Pelosinus sp. IPA-1: one gene and its partner. Each later gene encodes a partner of the first gene's protein in a complex. Links are inferred from orthologs where the notes say so. Each region holds a gene or a part of one and is shown on either strand. Other genes may lie near its edges. The genes, in order: dnaB and dnaG.

What was found.
Region 2: the proteins of dnaB (region 1) and dnaG are in contact, whole or in part, in a crystal structure (PDB 2R6A), measured with the Geobacillus stearothermophilus proteins. The link is inferred for Pelosinus sp. IPA-1 from one-to-one orthologs. Residues at the interface, in WP_033016901.1 of Geobacillus stearothermophilus: Ser13, Glu15, Ala16, Gln18, Glu91, Leu92, Asp94, Ala95, Val96, Pro97, Thr98, Ala99, Ala100, Asn101, Tyr104, Tyr105, Ile108; in WP_049624496.1 of Geobacillus stearothermophilus: Lys456, Leu457, Leu458, Pro459, Ala460, Asn463, Ala464, Leu467, Leu535, Leu536, Ile537, Ala538, Gln544, Glu545, Asp548, Tyr549, His552.

The regions. Positions count from the first base shown.
Region 1 is NZ_BSVC01000005.1:351,141-355,847, reverse strand. The notes cover bases 1-2,803. They hold dnaB (replicative DNA helicase), read left to right. Parts: upstream 1-636; coding sequence 637-1,971; downstream 1,972-2,803. Other genes in these bases: QSJ81_RS14480 (phosphoenolpyruvate synthase), read left to right, coding at 2,206-2,803; lonC (Lon family ATP-dependent protease), read left to right, coding at 1-612. Also shown: more of QSJ81_RS14480, read left to right, coding at 2,804-4,707. UniProt on the Escherichia coli protein: The main replicative DNA helicase, it participates in initiation and elongation during chromosome replication. Travels ahead of the DNA replisome, separating dsDNA into templates for DNA synthesis.
Region 2 is NZ_BSVC01000007.1:239,093-248,155, forward strand. The notes cover bases 6,064-9,063. They hold dnaG (DNA primase), read left to right. Parts: upstream 6,064-6,657; coding sequence 6,658-8,469; downstream 8,470-9,063. Other genes in these bases: QSJ81_RS18200 (deoxyguanosinetriphosphate triphosphohydrolase), read left to right, coding at 6,064-6,160; rpoD (RNA polymerase sigma factor RpoD), read left to right, coding at 8,505-9,063. In the rest of the region: QSJ81_RS18175 (DUF4342 domain-containing protein), read left to right, coding at 1-84; glyQ (glycine--tRNA ligase subunit alpha), read left to right, coding at 424-1,299; glyS (glycine--tRNA ligase subunit beta), read left to right, coding at 1,302-3,365; QSJ81_RS18190 (pyruvate, water dikinase regulatory protein), read left to right, coding at 3,617-4,444; QSJ81_RS18195 (LptA/OstA family protein), read right to left, coding at 4,483-4,959; more of QSJ81_RS18200, read left to right, coding at 5,165-6,063. UniProt on the Escherichia coli protein: RNA polymerase that catalyzes the synthesis of short RNA molecules used as primers for DNA polymerase during DNA replication.

The DNA of each region.
Region 1 (4,707 bases):
GAAGATGTCTACAAAGTAGTTCAGGTTAGTCGCTTAACGCCTTTTGTCAGTATGAAAGCTGGCGAGACTGGAGAAGTAGGCAAAGTCTTTGGCTTAGGTGTTTCTGGTTATCTTGGTTCCGTTATAGAAATTGAAGCGGTATCCTTTGCTGCAACAGAAAAAGGTAAAGGCCGTATGCGTTTTAATGATACAGCAGGCAGCATGGCGAAGGATTCGGTCTTCAATGCAGCAGCTGTAGTGCGAAAGATAACGGGAGAAGACTTAGCAAATTATGATATTCATATAAATATAATTGGTGGTGGACGTATTGATGGTCCATCAGCAGGTACAGGAATTTTGGCTGCTATTATTTCAGCAATTACCGGAAGAGCTATTAGACAAGATGTGGCAGTGACAGGTGAAATATCCATCCAAGGTAAAGTGAAAGCGGTAGGCGGTGTATTTGAAAAAGCTTATGGCGCAAAACAAGCTGGTGTCACTACCATGATTATTCCCAAAGAAAACGAGAAGGATATTCCCCAAGGACATTTGGGCTTAACGATTTGTCCCGTGGATGATGTAGAAGAAGCATTAGCGATTCTATTAATTGAAACGGAACAAAAAAGCGCATAAGGGTATGGGGGGAGGTAAAATTTATTGTTAGATAGAATACCACCACAGAACGTAGAAGCAGAGCAAGCGGTTCTTGGAGCAATGTTAATTGAGCGAGAGGCGATATCAAAGGTCGCTGAACTATTGCGGTCAGAAGATTATTACAGGGAAGCCCATCGATTGATTTACAATGCTATGATAGAACTCTTTAATAAAAATGATGCAGTAGATATGGTTACTGTGATTGAGTTTTTGCGTAAAGAAGATAAGCTTGAGGCAGCTGGGGGAATTGCATATGTAACCTCACTGGCAAACAGCGTACCTACGGCAGCAAATGTACTTTATCACGCTAGAATAGTAGAAGAAAAAGCCCTATTAAGGCAATTAATCAATGCAGCTACCAATATTGCTGGTATGGGATATGAAGGTAGTGAAGAAGTTACCGGCATATTAGATAGTGCTGAAAAAATGATATTGGCCGTCTCTAGTCGTAAGATGGGTGGAGACTTTACTCCAATTAAGAGCATTATATTTGAAGCCTTCAATAAAATTGAGCAGTTGTACGCATCGAAAGGCAGTATCACTGGTCTTGCTACAGGATTTAAAGATTTAGATCGATTAACATCCGGCTTGCAGCCCTCAGATCTAATTCTTATTGCAGCACGTCCCAGTATGGGAAAGACCGCCTTTGTTCTGAACATTGCTCAGCATATCGGCATTGCCGAAAAAAAGGCAGTGGCATTTTTCAGCCTAGAAATGTCGAAGGAGCAATTGGTACAACGTATGTTATGCGCTGAATCAGCTATTGATTCTCAGCGGCTTAGAATTGGCGAACTAGAAGCTAAGGATTGGACCAAACTGGTGAGCGGAGCCGATCGATTGTCCGCTGCGCCTATCTTTATCGATGATACTGCAGGTATTACGGTAATGGAAATGCGCTCAAAGGCGAGAAGGCTTAAAATTGAATATGATTTGCAACTAATTATTATCGATTATTTACAGCTAATGCAAGGGAGTGGCAAGGGTAAGGGCGGTGAGAATCGCCAACAAGAAATTTCTGAAATATCTCGTTCCCTAAAAGCTTTAGCGAGAGAAATTAATGTTCCGGTCATTGCATTATCTCAGCTCAGTCGTAGTGTAGAGTCTAGACAGGTAAAGAAACCGATGCTTAGTGATTTAAGAGAATCAGGCTCATTAGAGCAGGATGCTGATATCGTTGCTTTTTTGTATCGCGACGATTATTACAATCCAGATAGTGATAAGAAGAATATTACAGAAGTTATCATCGCGAAACATCGTAATGGCCCTGTAGACACAGTTCAATTATTCTTTCACAAACAATTTACCAAGTTTAGTGATTTATCTAAATTACCAGGGTAACGGGTGTATAATATTACCGCAAAATGGAATTATTCTATCAATAGATTGCGAAGTAATCGTAAATTTAATTTGCAGGTATGAAAAGGGAGACGAATTTTCGTCTCCCTTTTTTTCGGATATTAGGCCGTCCCTATGTATTGATGTAAGATAGCGCTAGAGGATATGCTTACTAGCCATTGGACAAGATATAATTACATATGACAGCACAGCCTATATAGGGAGGTATCGTTTGCTATGAGTCAATACGTACTTTATTTTGATCAAATAAATCGTTCCAGTTTGCCCTACGTTGGCGGCAAGGGGGCAAATCTTGGTGAAATGACCCAGGCTGGTTTACCAGTACCTGGTGGCTTTTGCATTACGACTTATGCCTATAGAGAATTTATTAAAACGAGTTCTCGAATGGAGGAATTTTTCGCAGCACTAGAAGCTAGTAATCCAGCTAATTTAGAACAACTAAGAGAATTGGGGGAAAGTATTCGTAGCCATTTAGAGAATTTAGCGATACCCATTCAAATAAGAAATGCCGTAATTCAAGCAGTAAATAAACAGGGACTAGATTATTCCTATGCAATTCGTTCCAGCGCTACTGCCGAGGATTTACCAAATGCCTCCTTTGCGGGACAGCAGGATACCTATTTGAACATCAAAGGCAAGGATGAAATTCTAGAACATGTCCGCAAATGCTGGGCTTCTTTATTTACCGATCGAGCCATTGCTTATCGTGCCAAAAATGGTTTTGACCATAGGGATGTCTATCTATCAATTGTTGTTCAGCAAATGGTTACTCCTGATATTTCTGGGATTATGTTCACAGCCGATCCTGTAAATGGAAATCGTACCGTGACTTCTATCGATGCAAGTTTTGGTTTGGGAGAAGCCCTTGTATCTGGTATGGTATCTGCTGACCTGTACAAAGTCAAAAATAAAACTATTATTAGCAAAAAGATAGCACAAAAGAAACTCGCTATTTATCCGCTGCCCGAAGGTGGTACCTTTACAAAAGAGTTACCACCAGCACAGCAAGAACAGCAAGCTCTAACGGATCAGCATATTATTAAACTTGCTGCATTAGGAAAAAGAATTGAAGAGCATTATGAAGTGCCGCAGGATATTGAATTTTGTTTGGCAAAGGGTGAATTTTATATAGTGCAGAGCCGTCCTATTACGACTTTGTATCCCTTGCCAGATATTCCAAAGCAACCTGTGAGAGTGTTACTATCTTTTGGTCACGTTCAAATGATGACGGATGCTATGAAACCTCTTGGTTTATCGGTTTTAAGGACGGTATTTCCAGCTAATATATTCGTAGAAGCAGGAGGAAGAATTTTTCTTGATCTTACGAAGGTGCTCTACTATAAAATAGTACGTAGTATCTTCCCAAAAATCGTAACCAATGCTGATGAAGCTATGAGCCGAGCTTTAGATGTCGTTGTCAAACGTGAGGAGTTTCTTGCAGGACATCATCCAGCAGAAAAAAATGGTCTTACCTTCATTCACAAAATAGTAGGACCCCTTATCAAAAAAGCGTGGTACAATCTTCGAAAAAGTGATCCGAAAATAACTAAACTTGTAATTGAAAAATTTATGCAAAATAAAGTAGCTCAGACAAAGGAAGCGCTTAGCACAGTAGAGGGAGCGCAACGTATAAGAGTAGTACAGCAGCAGTTGGAGACCATTTTATATCCTGACATTATGCATGGAATTCTTCCTTACATTGTTCCAGGAATTATTGCACATGCCTTATTGGGAAAAATTCTTGTTCGGATGTTTGGCAGTAAAGCAGATCTTAGTAAGTTAAACATGTCCCTGCCAGGAAATGTTACCAGCGAAATGGGTTTAGAACTGGGCGATCTGGCAGACCTTCTTCGTGAGTTTCCTGAAGTTCAAGAATATTTAAAGACTGCGCAGGATCAAACTTTCTATTTGGGGTTTACTGATCTGGCGGGAGGAGAGACTTTTAAAAGTGCCTTTGAGAGTTTTATTGCTACATATGGAATGAGATGTGCTGGTGAGATTGATCTGACCAATCCCCGATGGAATGAAGAACCAACGCAATTGATGTCTGCATTGTTTAGTCATATACAGAGTGTCAAGCCAGGTGAACACCGGCTTCGGTTTGCTGAAGGCGAAAAAGAAGCGAAAGAGGCTGCTCAGCGTATTCTAAATTCTGCAGAGGGAAACTACTTTAAAACAAAGTTAGTGTCCCGCCTAATTAGCGTATTTCGGAATGTCGGAGGGCTGCGGGAACACCATAAATTTTTATTAGTCACAGTTATGGGCGAATGTAAAAAGGCAATTATGGCAGAAGCAAATGAGCTGGCCCAAAAAGGAGTTTTGGAAAAGGCGGAAGATGTCTACTTTTTAAGCTTAGAGGAATTAATTCAAGTACTAGAAGGTGAATGTATCGAGAATGTTTCTGAAAAGCTTACTAAGCGCAAAGAGGAGTATCAATGGCACCAAAAATTAAAACCACCGAGGGTAATGACAAGCGAAGGCGAGATTGTTATTGTTCCTCCATATAGAGGCAATATTCCAGAGGGAACATTAGTGGGCAGTCCAGTATCAGCTGGAGTCGCTGAGGGAATTGCTCGCGTCATTCTAAGGGCAGAAAATGCTGTTTTACATACAGGTGAAATTCTTGTTGCGCCCCATACCGATCCAGGTTGGACCCCTTTATTTCAGTCTGCAATTGCAATTGTCACTGAGGTGGGAGGTTTAATGACTCATGGGGCA
Region 2 (9,063 bases), on another replicon or contig:
GGCAGTACAACTGAGACAGAAGTTTCAGATGATAAAAGTGTAAATGAGCAAAAACAAAATCATCACAATAATAGTGGAATTTAGCTGCTATAAGCATTGACAAATAAAGTTAGGTTTGTTATGATTTTAACTAAATTACGGCAATGCGGGAAAATAGTAGCCTATAGTTATAGCGAGCTAGGGAGAGTGAAAGCCTAGCCATTTAAAAGGTGAAGGGCATTCCCAAGCTGCAAGAGGAAATTCTAAAATTGGATTAATAGATTCTTTTTAGGAGAGTAAAGCTTGCTATAGTATAAGGTGGATCATATATTATATGGTCAATCAGGGTGGAACCGCGGGATTAAACCTCTCGTCCCTGTAACGATATGTTACTGTGGATGAAGGGGTTTTTATTTTATTTAATATTGAGGGAGGCTATTATAATTGACTTTTCAAGAGATGATTTTAACACTTCAGAATTTCTGGGCTGAACAAAATTGCATTTTAATGCAACCTTATGACGTGGAGAAGGGGGCAGGTACCATGAACCCAGCTACCTTCCTTAGGGCTTTAGGCCCTGAGCCTTGGAATGTAGCTTATGTGGAGCCATCACGTCGTCCTGCTGATGGTCGCTATGGAGAAAATCCTAATCGTTTACTGCAACATCATCAATACCAGGTTATTATGAAACCTTCGCCAGCTAACATTCAAGAATTATATTTAGAGAGTTTAGTTCGTTTGGGGATTGATCCTAGCCAACATGATATTCGTTTTGTAGAAGATAACTGGGAATCTCCAACTCTTGGAGCTTGGGGACTTGGTTGGGAAGTATGGCTTGATGGTATGGAAATCACTCAGTTTACTTATTTTCAACAAGTCGGTAGTATTGATGTTAAACCTGTATCCGTAGAAATTACCTATGGTTTGGAGCGCTTGGCTATGTACATACAAGGGAAAGAAAACGTGTATGAATTAGAATGGGTAAATGGTGTTACTTATGGCGATGTATTTCACCGTAATGAAGTAGAGCAATCCCACTACAACTTTGAAATAGCCGATGTTAACTTATTATTCCAGCTTTTTGATATGTATGAAAAAGAAGCCATTCGTATTATTGAGTCTGGTTTTGTACTGCCAGCTTATGATTATGTGTTAAAATGCTCTCATACTTTTAATTTATTGGATGCTCGTGGTGCTATTAGTGTTAGCGAACGTACAGGTTTTATTGGAAGGGTACGTAATATGGCAAGGCTCTGTGCACAAGGGTATTTAGAACAGCGTGAAAAATTAGGTTTTCCGTTGCTCAAGGAGGTTAAATAATTATGGCAAAAGATTTATTATTCGAAATTGGTACAGAAGAAATTCCTGCCAGGTTTATGCCAGGGGCTTTGCGGCAATTAGAAAGTGTTACTAAAAGTAAATTAGATGAGCTCAGAATTGGGTATGGTGAAATTAAAGTTGTCGGTACACCTCGCCGCATGGCCTTGATTATACGTAATATGGTGGAGGAGCAGGCTGATAAAAATAGTGAAAATAAGGGTCCTTCTATAAAGATCGCCTTTGATAATAATGGTGCTCCTACAAAAGCTGCTCAAGGGTTTGCACGTGGGCAAGGGGTAGATGCAACTCAATTAGTTGTAAAAGATGGATATGTTTATGCTATGGTGCATGAAGTAGGCAAGCAAGTAAAAGAGTTACTACCAGCTATGTTAACTAGTATTATTGATAGCCTTAATTTTCCTAAAAATATGCGTTGGGCTAATCTAGATAAGAAATTTGTTCGCCCTATTCGTTGGATGGTGGCGCTTTTTGGTAATGAGGTTATTCCTTTTACCGTTGCAGAAGTATCCACAAGTAATGTTACTCGTGGGCATCGATTCTTAAGTAAAGGAGAAATAGTCATTCATTCTGTTGATGATTATTTTGAAGCATTACATAAAAACTATGTTATGGTTGATCAAGATGTACGTCGTAAGGTGATTCGTGAACAAGTGGAAAAAATTGCTCTTAATCAAGGCGGTACTGCTGCGATTGATGAAGATTTGCTAGAAGAAGTAGTATATCTTGTAGAATATCCGACAGCCCTGTACGGACAATTTGAAGATAAGTATTTGTCACTGCCTCCAGAGGCTGTAATTACTCCTATGCGTGAGCATCAACGTTATTTCCCTGTAATCTCCAAAGAAGGGAAACTTCTACCTGTATTTATTACTGTTCGTAATGGTGGATCTGAACATATTGATATTGTTCGTCATGGTAATGAGAGGGTGCTTAAAGCGAGGTTATCTGATGCTCAGTTCTTTTTTGAAGAAGACAAGAAAGTTAAATTAATTGATCGATTAGACAAACTAAAGACGATTGTTTTTCAAGAAGGCTTGGGCACAATCTATGATAAAACAATACGTGTTAGAGAGCTTTCGATTAATATTGCCGAATCAGTTGGGGCTACTGATGATTTGCATCCTATAATTGAAAGAGGTGCTACCTTAGCAAAGACGGATCTTGTTACGGGTATGGTTTGTGAGTTTACTGAATTACAAGGTACCATGGGACGAGAATATGCGTTATTAAATAAAGAGCAGCCAGAAGTGGCTCAGGCTATATTTGAACATTATTTACCGCGTTTTGCTGGCGATGTATTACCAGAGAGTGTTGCAGGACGAGTTATTAGTATTGCTGATAAGCTTGATAATATTGTGGCAACCTTTAGTCGAGGCTTAATACCAACAGGATCCCAAGATCCGTATGCCTTACGGCGTCAGGCACTAGGAATTGTTAACATCTTAATTGATGGCAAATATCATGTATCTTTACATGCTATGCTGGTTAAGGCAATGGATTTACTACGTATTAATGATGATAAACGACAAGCGGATTTGCTAGCTGAAATACAGGAGTTTTTCCGACTCAGGATTAAAAATGTTTTATCGGATGAAAATATTCGTTATGATCTGATTGATGCGGTTATGGCAGTCGGAGTGGATGATATTTATGATACTTGGCTAAGGGCTAAAGCGATGGCTACTGATGGTTGCAGCAGTGAAATGCAAAAAGCTGTACAGGCTTTTACCCGTGTTGGTAATTTAGCTAAAAATGCACCGGTTGAACTGATTGAAGAAAATCTATTTGTGGTTGACGAAGAACGTGCTTTATACCATGCATGCAAATTGGCTCGTCAAGAGGTTTGCAAAATGACAGAAGCGAAAGATTATGCTGGTGTTATTGGGATTATGATTAATATGACTCAGCCAATTGATGCTTTTTTTAGTGTGGTAATGGTCATGGTTGAAGATTTGCAAGTGCGAAATAATCGTTTAGCATTACTAAAAGCGATTATGGGGCTTAGTACAAAGATGGCAGATTTGAGTAAAATCGTTGCTTTATAATAAACGAGTGAAAATAAGCCTGTACATTTGTACAGGCTTATTTTGCTGTAATAATGGTTACTTTCTAGGTGCTCTCAAAGGTTTTAGAAAGAGGATTTTGTATGATTTTAGCGTATAATACACAATATAGTATTTGTCGAGCCATTATAGTTAGATACATATTGAGGTATATATATTGATATTAAATATAGCGAAAGTTGCAATAAATAGTTGTTGTATACAAGGAGGTAAGTGTCATAGCTAAACCATCTATAATTTATGCTTTATCTGATTCTATTGGAGAAACAGCGGAAATGATAGCTAGAGCAACGGCCAGTCAGTTTCAAGTTGGATCTTTTGAAATTATTCGTATTCCTTATATTAAAAGTACTGATCAAATTGAACGAATCCTTGAGGAAGCAGCAAATAATACAAGTGTTATTTGCCATACAATCGTAGGCCCTGAACTTAGGAAGGCGTTGCTGTCTCAAGCGAAGCGTCATGGTATTCCAACCATAGATATTATGGGACCTATGATAAATGCGGTGCAGCATGTGTCGGGGCTCCATCCTCAATTAAAGCCTGGGCTAATTCATACACTAGATCAAGCTTATTTTAAACGTGTTGCAGCGATTGAGTTTGCGGTAAAATATGATGATGGTAAAAATCCTTGTGGTATCTTAAAGGCAGATGTTGTATTGGTTGGAGTTTCACGCACGTCTAAGACTCCCCTTAGTATGTATCTAGCCCATAAGGAGCTAAAGGTGGCTAATGTACCAATGGTTCCTGAAGTAGCACCACCTAAAGAGCTATTTGAAATTCCTGCAGAGCGTATTGTAGGGCTAATTATCGATCCTATTAAGCTTAATAACATTCGTGCAGAAAGATTACGATCCATGGGACTCGATCCTGCGTCCTGTTATGCTGATTCCCAGCGAATCACAGAGGAAGTTGAATACGCTAAAAGTATCATGTATAAGTTGAAATGCCCGATTATTGATGTATCAAACAAGGCGATTGAAGAAACTGCAAATAAAATTATGGAACTTGTTTGCAAAAAAAAACAGTCAGCTGTCTATGGGAACGAATTCTGTTCATAAGTAAAAAAACTCCAGCAAAAGAGCTGGAGTTTTTTTACTTATAGAAAGGTATTTGTAGCTATATTATATCTTGCGGTATCCGTAGTCAGGAGGCTGTCATTTTGTCTAATTTGTACATTGCCGCTAAATACGGCATTTTTATCTCGCCAGTTATAGTCCACTTGATTGGCAGTAACCTTAAGATTTTCACGGGAGAACACCACATTTCCTTCGACGACAGCATGATCTTGACTGCCATATACATATACCTTATCAGCGGTAAAGGAGATGTCGTCTTGGCTAACTGTTATGCCACCAGTTCCCCAAACTTCTAAGGAAGCCATATTTACTTTAGCTTGACCAGCAGTAATAATACGGTTTTTTAGTTCTATGTAAACATTTCCGTTTAATACATATAAACCTGTATTAATATCAAAATATTGTTGGTCCGCTGTGATGGTTGGTTTGGCAGCTAAAGTAGTGCCTGCAAAAAGTAACATAAGGAGCAATGTGAGTAGGAAAACTTTAGTTTTCATAGTAACTTCCTTTCGTTTTTAGAATAGCTAGCAAGCTGAGAAATAGATCTTTTTTTATTATAACAGAAATGTAGAGAAAAATGGAGGGATAAATGGATGGTATGATGAAATGATTATAAGAATAAAATGGATAATGGAAGTAGGTCACAAGGAGAGAAGGTAGTATTCCATATAATAGATTATTTGTAAAATGGAGGGCGATATTATGAACATACGCGAACGTATTGAAGAGCAAGAACATAAGATGCTATCAGCTTTTGCAAGTAAGAGTAGGGATGCAATGAGAGAAAAAGAAGAAGAAGCTTGTGAATTTCGTACCGCTTTTCAACGTGATCGTGACCGAATTATTCATAGTAAGTCTTTTAGACGTTTAAAACATAAAACACAAGTATACATTTCTCCTGGCGATCATTATCGCATGCGCATGACTCATAGTTTAGAAGTATCACAAATATCTCGGACAATTGCCAGAGGGCTAATGCTGAATGAGGATTTAACAGAAGCAATTGCTTTAGGGCATGATGTAGGACATACCCCATTTGGACATGTTGGTGAGTACGCTCTACGTGATTTAATTGGACATTATAATCATAATGAACAAAGTTTAAGAGTTGTAGAGCATCTTGAACGTAGTGGAAAGGGGTTAAATTTAACACTGGAGGTAAAGGATGGAATTTTAAATCATACAGGTGCAAATAAACCATTTACCTTAGAAGGTAATATTGTCCGTATTGGCGATCGTATTGCTTATCTGTGCCATGATTATGACGATGGTATTCGTGCAGGTATGATTAAAGCTGTTGATTTACCGGAAAAGGTTGCTCACATATTAGGTACAAATCCTTCGAATATGATTACTGTTATGGTATCTGATATGATTAAGAATTCAGATGGCTATAATGAAATAAAATTGTCTGCAAAAGTTAAAAATGCAATGGAAGAATTTCGTGAGTTCATGTTTCAAAAAGTTTACCATTCTGCGGAGTTAGAATCTGATCGTAAGAAAGCAAAATATATCATTCATAAACTCTACGAGTACTTTACTCTTCACCCAGAAAATTTACCTCAGGAATTCTTAGAACGAGAAGAAAATTGGGGGCTAGAAGCAACCATTGTTGATTATATAGCTGGTTTGACGGATATATATGCTGTTCATTTATTTGAAGAATTATTTATACCTTCAAAATGGATTGCTCGGTAAATCGCATAATAAGATGAATCTAGTAATAGAAAGGTAATCGGCGGATAGTTCGATTACCTTTTATTTAAAAAAAACACATAAATTTTTAGAATGTAATGTGTCGAGGCATACTTTAAATTTATTATCAAATAATATAAGTGTTGTCAATAGGCAAAAGAGGATATTTATAAGTTATCTTGAATACTATTGTTTATGAAAGAATTTAATAAATAAATTGGTGGATTAAAAGCTAAGTAGAATCCGATTATCTCTAGTATAAGATAGTAAGTATAACTGTATATTTATATTCTAGAAGGATTATGGGAATTTATGTAGAAATAAATCACAAAATCAAAATTAGATTTTCTTTTAATTAGATTGGATATGCTATTATTAGCAGGAAAATGAGAAAAAATAGCGAAAATATGACAAATAGGTTAATAGTATGGATTTGCTGTAATGGTATCTAGTCGGAAGAAAAAGCCACAATTGCTATAGGGTAGGTTAAGGGTGAAGTTATGAAAGATGCGGTTTATGATGAGTTTATTGATAGATTACGTTCTGAAAGTGACATTGTAAGTATTCTATCAGATTATGTTCCTTTGAAAAAAAAAGGAAAAAATTATTGGGGCTGCTGTCCATTTCATCATGAGAATACTCCGTCATTTTCTGTAACACCTGAAAAAGGATTTTTTTATTGTTTCGGTTGTCAAAGCGGTGGTAATGTATTCAATTTTTTGATGAAAATTGAAAACGTTAGTTTCTTTGATGCGGTGAAAATGTTGGCTCAAAAAATGAATATTCCTTTGCCAGAAAAGAACAAAACACCACAAGAGCTGGCAAGGGAGCGGGAACATACTAAATTATACCGTGCTAATGAATTAGCTAGGGAGTTTTTTTATGCTTGTTTGACAAAGACAGTCTATGGGAAGCAAGCAAAAGAATATCTAGAATCCCGTGGAGTTACAAATGAAGTTATTGAAAGTTTTAAAATTGGTTTTGCTCCCCCAGCTTGGGATAAATTATTGCATGCCTTCTTAGAACGGGGTATAGAGCAGGATATTATGCTAAAAGCTGGTTTAATTGTGGAACGAAATTCTGGTGATGGTGTTTATGATCGGTTTCGTAATCGCATTATGTTTCCTATTTCTGATGTACGTGGTCGGGTAGTTGGTTTTGGTGGAAGAGTGATTGATGATAGCCAGCCTAAATATCTAAATTCACCAGAGACCCCTGTTTTTAACAAAAGATATATTTTGTTTGGTTTTCATGCTGCTCATAAGTTTATAAAAGAATCTGGGCAAGCCATCGTAGTAGAAGGCTATATGGATGCTATTACTGCCCATGCATATGGCATAAAAAATGTAGTAGCCTCATTAGGAACAGCTTTTTCTCCAGAACAAGCAAAGTTATTACTTCGCAATGCAAATGAAATATGTTTTGCTTATGATAGTGATACGGCTGGTCAAAATGCTACGGTCAGAGCTTTGACAATTCTGCGCAGTATGGGAGCAAATGTGAGAGTGGTATTAATCCCTGATGGAAAAGATCCCGATGAATTTATCCGTAAGCATGGTGCTAAAGCTTTTAAGACATTGATTAAGGAAGCTAATGATGTTTTGGAGTATCAAATCAAGCAGGCTTTTGATAATACAGATTATAGTAGTTTAGAAGGTAAAGTTGCCGTAGTAGCAAAAATAGTTCCAGTGTTAGCTTCGGCGGACAATGCTGTAGAGGTGAACACGCATATTGCGCGTATATCTCAGATGTTGGCAATTGACGAAAGTGCAATACGTAGTGAAGTTCGTAAATATTTGTTTCAAAATAAAAAGGATAAAAATGTAAATGTAGGAAAGAATATATCTAATATATTGGTTACGAGAAAACCATCGATTGCGATAGAGCAGGCCGAAAAACATCTTATTCGCTTGATGTGTGGAGATAGCTCCCTTATACCATATATTGAAAAAGAACTTTCTGTTACAGAAATACAGGGAGAGCACAGGCGTGAAATAATCGAATTAATATTTAAAGAGTATAATATGGGAAAAGATATTACGGATACTGCTTGGACGATGATGCTAAGTGAGACAGCAAATGCGGAATTATCCCATATTATGTTAATCGATATACAATACAATGATAGTGATAGTATAAAAATGGTTGATGATTGTATAAAAAATATGCGCCTAACAAACTTAAAGTTATTGTATGAACAGTCCCGATTAAGGGCTGATGAATTAGAACGTCTGGGGGATAGTGGTTTTCTGCAGGCATTAGCAGAAAGTCAACGAATAAAAGATGAAATTAATAAATTACATTGTGTTTAATCAAAAAAAAAACTACGCCTTGATTGGAGTGGCCAATGGAGGAGGGGAGTAAAATGACAGAAAAAAAGACAATTTCGAGTGAATATGTAACTAAATTAGTGAACAAAGGGAAAAAACAGGGTGGCGTGCTAACTTATAGTGAAATCATGGATACTCTCCAAAGTGAAGATTTATCTCCTGATGAAATTGAAGAGATATATGAGGTCTTTTCTAGTAAGGGAATTGAAATAGTTGATGAACTTCCGGATGATACTGAAAGAGCAGATGAGCCTGATGTTGTAGAGGTAGAAGAAGTAACTCCTGAAGAAGTTGATATTGATTTAACTATTCCAGAGGGGATTAGTATTGACGACCCCGTTCGCATGTATCTTAAGGAAATTGGAAGAGTACCTTTACTGACGGCTGACGAAGAAATTAAACTGGCACAGCGCATGGAGCAAGGTGATGAAGAAGCCAAAAGACGTTTGGCAGAAGCCAATTTGCGGCTTGTAGTTAGTATTGCTAAACGTTATGTTGGGCGTGGTATGTTATTTTTAGATTTAATTCAAGAAGGTAACCTTGGACTAATCAAAGCTGTTGAAAAATTTGATTATA